3 regions of the Erwinia sp. AK-PDG3-5 genome follow, and region 3 is predicted to be linked to each of the others. Evidence: riboswitches for the same ligand, from Rfam matches in the RefSeq annotation. Region 3 holds a riboswitch; each other region holds the start of a gene.

Region 1 (3,277 bases), 580 kb from region 3:
GAATGCCCAGCAACGCGCAGAGATCGGCCAGCCAGCCCGTGCGGCCATAGACGCTGAGGATGCCAAATACCGCCACTAACACCGGCAACACCAGCGTCATCGCGCAGAGTCTTAACAGCGTGTCCCGGCCGGGGAAGCGGCGTCGGTAAAGCGCGCGGGCCAGCGGGATCGCCGGCCCAACCGCCAGTACTGCGGAAAGAAAGGCCTGCCAGAAGGAGAAGCGCAGGACGTGCCAGAGATAGTCATCCTGCCAGAGCTCCCGCCAGTGGATCGCCGGTGCACTCAGCCATAGCGCGCTGAATGCGGTCAGGGCCACGGCGACCAGCAGCGTCGCCGCCAGCGCACCGGGCACCAACGGGCCAGCAATCAGCGGCTGACGGCGCGTTGCCATGCACTGATCCATTGGCTACGTTGGCTGGCGACTTCCTGTGGCGTGTATTGCAGCGAGTTGGACGGGACGGTCAGGGTATCGAAACCTGCAGGTAGCGTGCTTTTCACCACCGGATACATCCAGTTGCCGGTTGGGATGCTGTCCTGGAACGGTTTATCCAGCATAAATTTCATGAATTTCTGCGCCAGTTCCGGCTGTTTGCTGCTTTTCAGCTGCCCGGCCACTTCTACCTGCAGGTAGTGACCTTCGCTGAAATTGGCGGCGGCATACTGCGATTTCTTCTCTTCAATCAGGTGGTAAGCCGGAGAGGTGGTGTAGCTCAGCACCATATCGCCTTCACCCTTGAGGAACAGCCCGTAAGCTTCGCTCCAGCCTTTGGTGACGGTGACGGTTTTCTTCGCCAGCTTCTGCCAGGCTTCCGGTGCCTTATCGCCGAACACTTTCTGCATCCACAACAGCAGGCCGAGGCCCGGGGTGCTGGTGCGGGGATCTTCATAAATAATCTTTAACGGCTTGTCGCTGTTGACCAACTCTTTCAGGCTGGTGGGTGGATTTTGCAGCTTGGTTTTATCGTACACAAAGGCGAACCAGCCATAGTCATACGGCACAAAGGTCTTATCGTTCCAGCCACCCGGAACGATGACCTTACTGGTATCCACCTGGCCTGGTGCGAACAGGCCGGTTTTCTCTGCCGCATCCAGCAGATTGTTATCGAGGCCCAGCACCACGTCGGCCTTGCTGTTTTTGCCTTCCATCCGCAGACGGTTAAGCAGCGAGACGCCGTCTTCCAGCGCCACGTATTTCAGCTCGCAGCCGCAGTCCGCTTCAAACGCCTTTTTGATGGCAGGACCCGGTCCCCAGTCAGCGGAAAATGAGTCGTAGGTATAAACAGTCAGGACGGGTTTAGCCGCGAAGGCCGGAAAGGTGCTGAGGATCAGTAAAGGCAGAACTTTTTTTAACACTTTGCGTTCCTTGAAAGTTAGGTGTCGCAAAGGATCTGAGCAATCTGGAGAGTCTCAAATCCCTACGCCGGCATTATCCGGATCAGGTTCGACGGGTTTGTCTCAGCGCTGGCAGTGAAACACCGCGAACGCACCCCGTTGAGAACGGCCTATTCTAGTGATTTCCGCTGGGTAACGAAAGCATCATGCGTCGTCAGGGGCGAACCAGGCGGATTTAAAATCAAACCAGCCCAGCATATTCATTCTGACCCCGCGCATGCTGCGTTGACCTTCCAGCAGCAGCCAGTGATGGAACAGCGGATGCAGCGTCCAGGTGTTGATCAGCTGCTTGCCCCAGTCGGCCAGCGGCAGCTTCTGTTCGCGCCAGAGTTGCGCATCCTTTTCCCAGTCCAGCGTCACGCAGTGGTGAACCAGTGGGATTTCGTACAGCAGCGCAAACACGGAAAATTCCAGCGGCAGGGTGAAGTTGGCGCTGCCAAGCCAGATATCGCTTTCGGCTTCGCCGCGGTGCCAGACGTCATAATCGACCTGTTGGGTGATCAACTCCACACCCTGTTCGGCGAGGATCGGCCGTAACGCATTAGCGATGCCCTGATGCTCGACGTGATCGTTATACCAGGTCAGCGTCAGGGTGGTCAGCCCGTCGGGCTTCTGGCTGGCAGCCATATCGCGGCGATGATGCCAGCGCGGCAGCAGGCCATAAGCCGGGAACCAGTAGCGTTGATAGCCAATACCGGCATGGTTCAGCAGGGCGATCGGGTTGAACAGCGTGCTGACCCAGCGACGGATTTGTTCATCGCGACCCTGTTCGGATCGCTGGTCAAACAGCAGGAAATAGCAGCCTTCTTCCAGACGACTCTCTTCTGACTTTTCTTCCAGCCCTTTGCCTTCCAGCTTAACCCCGGCATAAACCAGCTCATCACTGATTTCCGGCAGCACCCAGATATTCACTTCATCAATCAGCGCGCGGTAACCAAAATAGTCATCAAACGCCTGGATCCTCAGTTGGGTGGTCTGATTGCGCACCACCGCATACGGGCCGGTGCCAATCGGCTGACGGGCGAAGTCCGCGAGGAAGGGCCACTCTTTTGGCAGGATCATGGTGCTGACGCTGCCCAGCAGCCAGGGAAGCCAGTTGTCGGGCTGATGCAGATGAATATCCAGCGTCCAGGGCGCTGAGGACTCGATGCGATCGAAATGGGCATACAGGCGCTGGGGCTTCAGTCGCTCAAGGCTGCTGATAATGTCGGCCATCTCCAGCTCGCGACCATGATGAAAGTGGATCGCCGGGCGCAGATAAAACCGCCAGTGCAGCGGAGAGAGCTGCTGCCAGTGGTGCGCAATATCGGCTTCGATTTCCCCATTTTCCTCATTTATCCGCGTCAGACTGCTAAAAATCTGACGGGCAAGGTGGGTTTCAGAACGACGCAGCGGCGTACCGGGTAACAGATTCAATAACGAGCGATAGTACATCACCCGCAGGATATGTTTTCCCTGGCGGAAACTGCGGCCAAGATGCGAGATCAGCATCTGTCTGACCGCGTTTTTATCGCCCACCAGTTGCACCAGCTGGTCGATGCGATCGTTCTCCAGCAACTCTTCCGCCCGCTGCTGTTGCAATGCCAGCCCGGTGTAATGGAAGCTGAGCCTGGAGCGTTTTCCCCGCCCGGCTTCCGCCTGCCATTCAAGCCAGCCCTGGTCCTGCATTGCATTCAGCAGGTTGCGCATATGCCGGCGGGAGCAGCTCAGTTGTACCGCCAAATCGTTGAGCGTCGTCTCCTGCGGCTGGCCTTCGCAGCACTGCCACAGGCGGATAAACTGTTGTTGTAAGCGGGCAGAAGACATAAAAGAGGAACCCTTATCAGAAAGCAATCTGTTTTTTCTTCCTTATATTAGGACAATAATGCCCGCAGATGAAAGAGCG
Region 2 (3,277 bases), 1.9 Mb from region 3:
CCAACCGGTTACTGGTGATCTGGGTAATACCGGTATAGGTATTTTGTCCGGTGAGCGTCAGTACGCCGCCGGCATCGCTGGCACCACTGATAATCAGTCCACCATTGCCGCTGATATCATTGGCAAAGGTATAACTCCCTGCACTCAGTGCCGCGGAAAAATCGGCGTTATAAAACATGCCGGGGCCGTTCAGCGCCTTATCGACATCCACGTTACCCCAGCCAAAGGTGTCGTTATACGGACGGCCATTAGCGGTATCGGCGGCAACACCCGCCACCGCGTCACTGTGATAATCTGCGGTGGTGAGCAGGGTTTGCTGCAGGTTATACCCCGTCATCCAGGGAAACTGGGCGGAGACCCGGGCGGCAGCACCGGCAACGCGCGGCGCGGCAAAAGAGGTGCCATATTTACGGGCGAGGGTTCCGTCGTCCTGCAGATAATCCGCATAGCCTTCGGCAGTCAGACACCAGGCCGCAGCGTTGCCACAGGCATCAAACACGGCTAATTCTGGCGGCCTGCTGCCCTGGGCGACGTTATAGCCAGGCAGGTAGCCGGTGACTGCAATCAGGCCTTTTTGCAGACTGGCATCGTTATAAATCAACGGCACCTGCGCGTTAGGTGACGGCGTGGCGCCGCCGTTGTTGCCCGTCACCACCACCGCCAGCGCATCTGCTTTAACAACCTCACTGAGGCTGTCATACAGCAGCTGGTAACGGCCGCTGTCCCGGGCGCTTTGCAGTTCTGCAGCGGTCGAGTAACGCTCATCGGAGGCGTAAGACATATTGATGATTTTTACGCCGTTGCTCAGTAAACCACTGACTGCCCGCTGGGTATCCGTGTAGTAAAAGAGGTTATTGCTGGAGGCCTGAGCGATATACAGTTCGCTATCGGGTGCCACACCGCCGGCAAACGTTCCCTGAGCCAGCCCAGCCAGCGTTAAAGCGACAATCGTGCCATGTCCGGGACTGCCCACGTTATCGTTCAGGGTCTGACTGGCACCGGCCAGCCAGGACGTGAAGGAAACATTGGCATAGTTGATGTCCGAACGCCCAGCCTGCAAACCCGAGTCAATAATCCCGACTTTCACCTTGCCATTGCTGGTTGACGTAACCGGAGGCGTTGAAGCGACGGGTTGATTGACGGTTTCCGGCGTGACCGTTGGAGTGCTGTTACTGCTGCTTCCGCCGCCACCTCCACCGCCGCAGCCAGTGAGCAATACGGTGCCGATTAATACTGATAATAAAGATAATTTTGGCATCGCGGGAGAAGATACGGGTGAATAATGGGCAAGCATGGGCTACCTCGAATAAATGAAACAACGGCATCCATGTTGTGAACAAAGAGCGTCAATACCCACAGGGGCGGATTGGCCTTAATTTATCTGCAGATCGGTTTTTTAATCGTCGGAATAGCCACCGATAATCCTGATTATTGCTGGGATACTGAGCGGATTGAGCGTGGCTGGGGCGGTGGAATCTTAATCTGATAGTGGACAGGGGGATGGTAAAGAAAAGCGCCATCCCGTAATCTGGCGGCTGATAGCACGTAGTAAATGACTCGGGGTGCCGTTTCTTTCCAAAGAAAGGGCTGAGAAAAACCCGTCGAACCTGAACTGGATAATGCCAGCGGAGGGAAGTCAGATGCCTGACCGCATCGCCTTCTTGATCGCCGGTTGGGAGTTGTACCATGAACCAACCTCATACCTTTGTCGCGGCGGATGCCGCTGTCTCACTCGACCTCTTTCGTAAAAAATCGCCGTTAATTCATTGCCTGACCAACGATGTGGTGCAGACTTTTACTGCTAACGTGCTGCTGGCGCTCGGGGCCTCCCCGGCAATGGTGGTTGATCCCGACGAAGCCGCACAGTTCAGCGCCATTGCCGATGCGCTGCTGGTCAACGTCGGCACGCTCACCCATTGCCGCAGTGCAGCGATGCTGGCTGCCGTGCACGCGGCCGGAATGGCGCAGCGCGCCTGGACGCTGGATCCGGTTGCCGTTGGCGCATTGACCTTCCGCACTGAATTCTGTCAGCAGCTGCTGGAACACCGTCCTGCGGCTATTCGCGGCAACGCCTCTGAAATCATGGCGCTGGCCCGCCAGGCCGCCTCCGGGCGCGGCGTCGACAGTCTGCATGACTCGGCACTGGCGCTGGACGCCGCCCGCCTGCTGGCCAGCACCACCGGCGCCATCGTTGCGGTCACCGGCGAAACGGATTACGTCACCGATGGCGAACGGGTTTTGGCGGTTGCGGGCGGCTCGCCGCTGATGACCCGCGTGGTCGGCACCGGCTGCGCGCTGTCTGCGGTGGTGGCCGGATTTGCCGCGCTGCCTGGCGACCGGTTAACGCACGTTGCCAGCGCCTGCCGGATAATGAGCCTGGCAGGCGAACGCGCGGCGATGGCGGCAGCGGGTCCCGGCAGTTTTGTTGCGCTGTTCCTCGACGCGCTGTTTACTCTGGAGGTTCAGGGATGAAGCGCATCAACGCCCTGAGCATTGCCGGTACCGATCCCAGCGGTGGCGCGGGCATTCAGGCCGATCTGAAAACCTTCTCGGCGCTGGGTACCTATGGCACCACCGTGATCACCGCGCTGGTGGCGCAGAATACCTGTGGCGTGCAGTCGGTTTACCGCATCGAGCCCGATTTTGTCGCGGCACAATTACATTCCGTGCTGAGCGACGTGCGCATCGACAGCGTAAAAATCGGCATGTTGGCCGACAGCGATATCGTCGAGGTGGTAGCTGTAGGACTGAAGGACTCTGCCGTGCCGTGGATTGTGCTGGATACGGTGATGCTGGCGAAAAGTGGCGATCCGCTGCTTTTGCCGGCGGCTGTTGCCACGCTGCGTGAATGCCTGTTGCCGCAGGTTTCACTGATCACGCCAAATCTGCCGGAAGCGGCGGCGCTGCTGGAGTGTCCGGTTGCCACTCACGAAGACGAGATGCGGCGACAGGGAAGGGCGCTGTTAGCGCTGGGTTGCCAGGCGGTGCTGATGAAAGGTGGGCATCTGAGCGATGCCGAAAGCCCGGACTGGCTGTTTACCCGCCAGCTGGAGCAGCGTTTTACCGCGCCGCGCGTGCCAACCAGGCATACCCATGGCACCGGCTGTACGCTCTCCGCTGCGCTGGCCGCGCTGCGACCACGGCATGATGACTGGGTGTCGACAGTGCACGAAGCCAAGGGCTGGTTACAGGGCGCGCTGGAGCAGGCCGATTCGCTGGAAGTCGGCAAAGGCATCGGCCCGGTGCACCATTTTCATCGCTGGTGGTAGCAGGCGAT
Region 3 (3,277 bases):
GGCAAGCCCAGATGCTCTTTCGGCGTGACGTAACAGAGCATTGCGCAGCCAAACCAGCCAATCATCGCTGCGCCAATGCCGGAGGTGAAATGGTCGTAGCCAGGCGCGATATCGGTAGTTAGCGGGCCGAGCGTATAGAAGGGCGCTTCGTGGCAGCGATCGAGTTGCTCGGTCATATTGCGGCGGATCATCTGCATCGGCACATGTCCCGGCCCTTCGATCATCACCTGCACGTCATACTCCCAGGCAATTTTGGTCAGCTCGCCCAGCGTATGCAGTTCGGCAAACTGCGCGTCATCGTTGGCATCCTGAATCGATCCTGGACGAAGTCCGTCGCCCAGCGACAGCGAAACGTCGTAGGCGGCGCACAGCTCGCAGATCTCGCGAAAGTGTTCGTAGAGGAAGCTCTCTTTGTGGTGTGACAGGCACCACTTGGCCATGATCGATCCACCCCGGGAAACGATCCCCGTCAGGCGTTTTGCGGTCATCGGCACATAGCGTAACAGCACACCGGCATGGATGGTGAAGTAATCGACGCCCTGTTCAGCCTGTTCCAGCAAGGTATCGCGGAACACTTCCCAGTTGAGATCCTCTGCCACACCGTTCACTTTTTCCAGCGCCTGATAAATGGGAACCGTACCAATCGGAACGGGACTGTTACGCAGGATCCATTCGCGCGTCTCATGAATATTGCGGCCGGTGGAAAGATCCATCACCGTATCGGCGCCCCAGCGGGCGGACCACACCAGCTTCTCCACTTCCTCTTCAATCGACGAGCTGACCGCGGAGTTACCGATATTGGCGTTTATCTTCACCAGGAAATTGCGGCCGATAATCATCGGTTCGGATTCAGGATGGTTAATATTTGCCGGGATGATGGCGCGGCCGGCCGCCACTTCCTGCCGGACGAACTCTGCCGTGATATTTTCCGGTAGGCTGGCACCAAAGCTGTTGCCGGGATGCTGTTGCAACAGCACGTCACCCCGAATACGTTCGCGCCCCATATTTTCACGCAGGGCGATAAATTCCATCTCTGGCGTAATCACGCCCAAACGCGCGTAATGCATTTGCGTCACGCAGCGCCCAGCCAGTGCCTTGCGTGGGCGGGGAAGATGGTCAAAACGCAAATGATCGAGGCCTTCATCCGCCAGGCGCTGTTGGGTGTACACCGAACTGAGCTGCTCAATGTGCTGAGTATCACCACGCTGTTCAATCCAGTCATTGCGCAGCCTGGCAAGTCCGCGATGCACATCAATTTTTGCGTCCGGATCGCCATAAGGTCCCGCCGTGTCATACACCGGCACCGGTTCGTTATCTTCAAACTGCGGATTGTCTTTGCTGCCACCGACCATCGTCGGACTGAGCTGGATCTCACGCATCGGCACGCGAATATCGTCGCGCGAACCGTTCAGCCAGATGCGTTTAGAATTAGGGAAAGCGGTGCCCTGAAGGGAGTCGATAAACTGCTGGGCTTCTGCGCGCTGTTCGCGGCGGGTCGGTCTTTTATCACGGGTAGACATAGCTCGTTCCTGAAAAAAGGGAATTTGCTTGCCTGGAGTTCGGAGGAGTAAGCGCAGGGTGTGAAAATGGTCGGATCCACACCGTCACTGAAGATTTACTCTTGTTCCCTTCGCAGGTACTAACCTGATCAGGTTCCGCGGATCCCGAATTAACGGTCTCAGCCCCTAAGGGCACTCCGACAAGAAGAATTTTGCTGGCAGACACCACCAGCAAAACAATCGTGGCAGGACTGGCCTCACCACATAGTGCCCTTTCAGCATAAAGGGGCTTCTTTGAAACTACAAGGGGTTTACAATCTGGTAACGTTTACGCCGGACGGGCAAGCGCACTCTCATTAGCCGCCTCAAGCTTATCCGCCGTTTTTTCCAGCGCCAGCTGAATAAAGCGGTCTTCAAGCGTGAAACGCGCTTCCAGCGCTTCGCCCACTGTGGACAAGGCATTCTGGAATTCGAGACAGTTATCGTGATCGATGGCCTTCTCAAGATGGGTATCATACACCTGCATGATCATCTCGGTGTTTGCCTGCAGGGAAGGGTAGATCAGCGCGGCTTTAGCCAACTGTTCGCTGCCTTCCATCTCCTGAATAAAGCGTTGATAAACGGTGAAATGCCCGGTGGAAAGGTAATCCACCAATCCCTGACAGAAGCTGTCCAGCGCGTTTTCATCGAGCGTAGTGAGCGATTCCTTGTTAGGCTTGATGCCAACCAGACGATAATAGGCAATCAACAACTGCCTGCGGGAGCGTAGACAAAAGTCTACCAGGTCGCTACATCCGCCGACGCGCGCGGTCAGAACTTCTAACTGGTTAAGCATGAGTGACTCCATGAGTGTAATTATTACTATTTCGCCCCAATCCAGTAATTCAGAAAGTCTGTAAAGCTGAGGATGAGCAATTTTATGCAACGTGAGATTTCAAGCGTAGACGTTGGCTGGTGGGTTGTCAGTCATGAACATAAACTTTGGCTACCGAAAGGTCAATTACCGTTCGGTAGCGCGCAAGAATTAAGCCTGACAGGATCGAACGGATCACAAATCGGCGAATGGCAGGGCGATCCCGTCTGGTTGATCTGTGAGAACCGTCAAGAGGGCATGGGATCCTTGCGTCAGATCCTCGATCTGGACGTGGGCCTGTTCCAGCTGGCGGGTAAAGGGATCCAGCTGGCGGAGTTCTATCGCTCGCATAAGTGGTGCGGCTACTGCGGCCATGAAATGCACCACAGCAAAACGGAACTTGCCTGCCTGTGCCGCCATTGTCGACAGCGCTATTACCCGCAAATCGCGCCCTGCATCATTGTGGCTATCCGCCGTGGGGAAGAGATCCTGCTGGCCCAGCATACCAAGCACCGTAACGGCATCTACACGGTGCTGGCCGGTTTTGTTGAAGTCGGCGAAACGCTGGAACAAACCGTTGCGCGGGAAGTGATGGAAGAGAGCGGGCTGAAGGTGAAAAACCTGCGTTACGTCTCCTCTCAACCCTGGCCGTTCCCCCAGTCGTTGATGATGGCTTTTATGGCCGATTACGACAGTGGCGAGATTGTCATCGATCCCAAAGAGCTACTGGATGCGGGTTGGTATCGCTTTGATGCCTTACCGCAGCTTCCTCCTCCAGGAACGGTCGCCCGTCGCCTGATTGAGGATACCGTGGTGCTTTGCCGGGAAGAGGCTGAGTAAGTATCCAGGCCGGCAAATTCGCCCTTTGCCGGCTTTTGCTGAACCCGCTCGGGTGTTTAATCATCGTCTTTCATTTTTTTAAATA

Evidence for each region. Region 3 has a riboswitch for thiamine pyrophosphate ahead of thiC (phosphomethylpyrimidine synthase ThiC). Riboswitches for the same ligand answer to the same signal wherever they lie in the genome.
Region 1: it holds a riboswitch for thiamine pyrophosphate, as region 3 does, so the genes downstream of both, thiB (thiamine ABC transporter substrate binding subunit) here and thiC (phosphomethylpyrimidine synthase ThiC) in region 3, are expected to answer to the same signal.
Region 2: it holds a riboswitch for thiamine pyrophosphate, as region 3 does, so the genes downstream of both, thiM (hydroxyethylthiazole kinase) here and thiC (phosphomethylpyrimidine synthase ThiC) in region 3, are expected to answer to the same signal.

What each region holds. Positions count from the first base shown of each region.
Region 1 covers NZ_CM165967.1:3,893,818-3,897,094, reverse strand. The annotation lists gene thiP (thiamine/thiamine pyrophosphate ABC transporter permease ThiP) at 1-391, opposite strand, end outside; gene thiB (thiamine ABC transporter substrate binding subunit) at 367-1,353, opposite strand; TPP riboswitch at 1,395-1,501, opposite strand; gene sgrR (HTH-type transcriptional regulator SgrR) at 1,537-3,198, opposite strand.
Region 2 covers NZ_CM165967.1:1,652,718-1,655,994, forward strand. The annotation lists gene AC1UKS_RS07485 (S8 family peptidase) at 1-1,258, opposite strand, end outside; TPP riboswitch at 1,549-1,651, shown strand; gene thiM (hydroxyethylthiazole kinase) at 1,687-2,472, shown strand; gene thiD (bifunctional hydroxymethylpyrimidine kinase/phosphomethylpyrimidine kinase) at 2,469-3,269, shown strand.
Region 3 covers NZ_CM165967.1:4,478,358-4,481,634, reverse strand. The annotation lists gene thiC (phosphomethylpyrimidine synthase ThiC) at 1-1,520, opposite strand, end outside; TPP riboswitch at 1,609-1,709, opposite strand; gene rsd (sigma D regulator) at 1,828-2,334, opposite strand; gene nudC (NAD(+) diphosphatase) at 2,419-3,192, shown strand.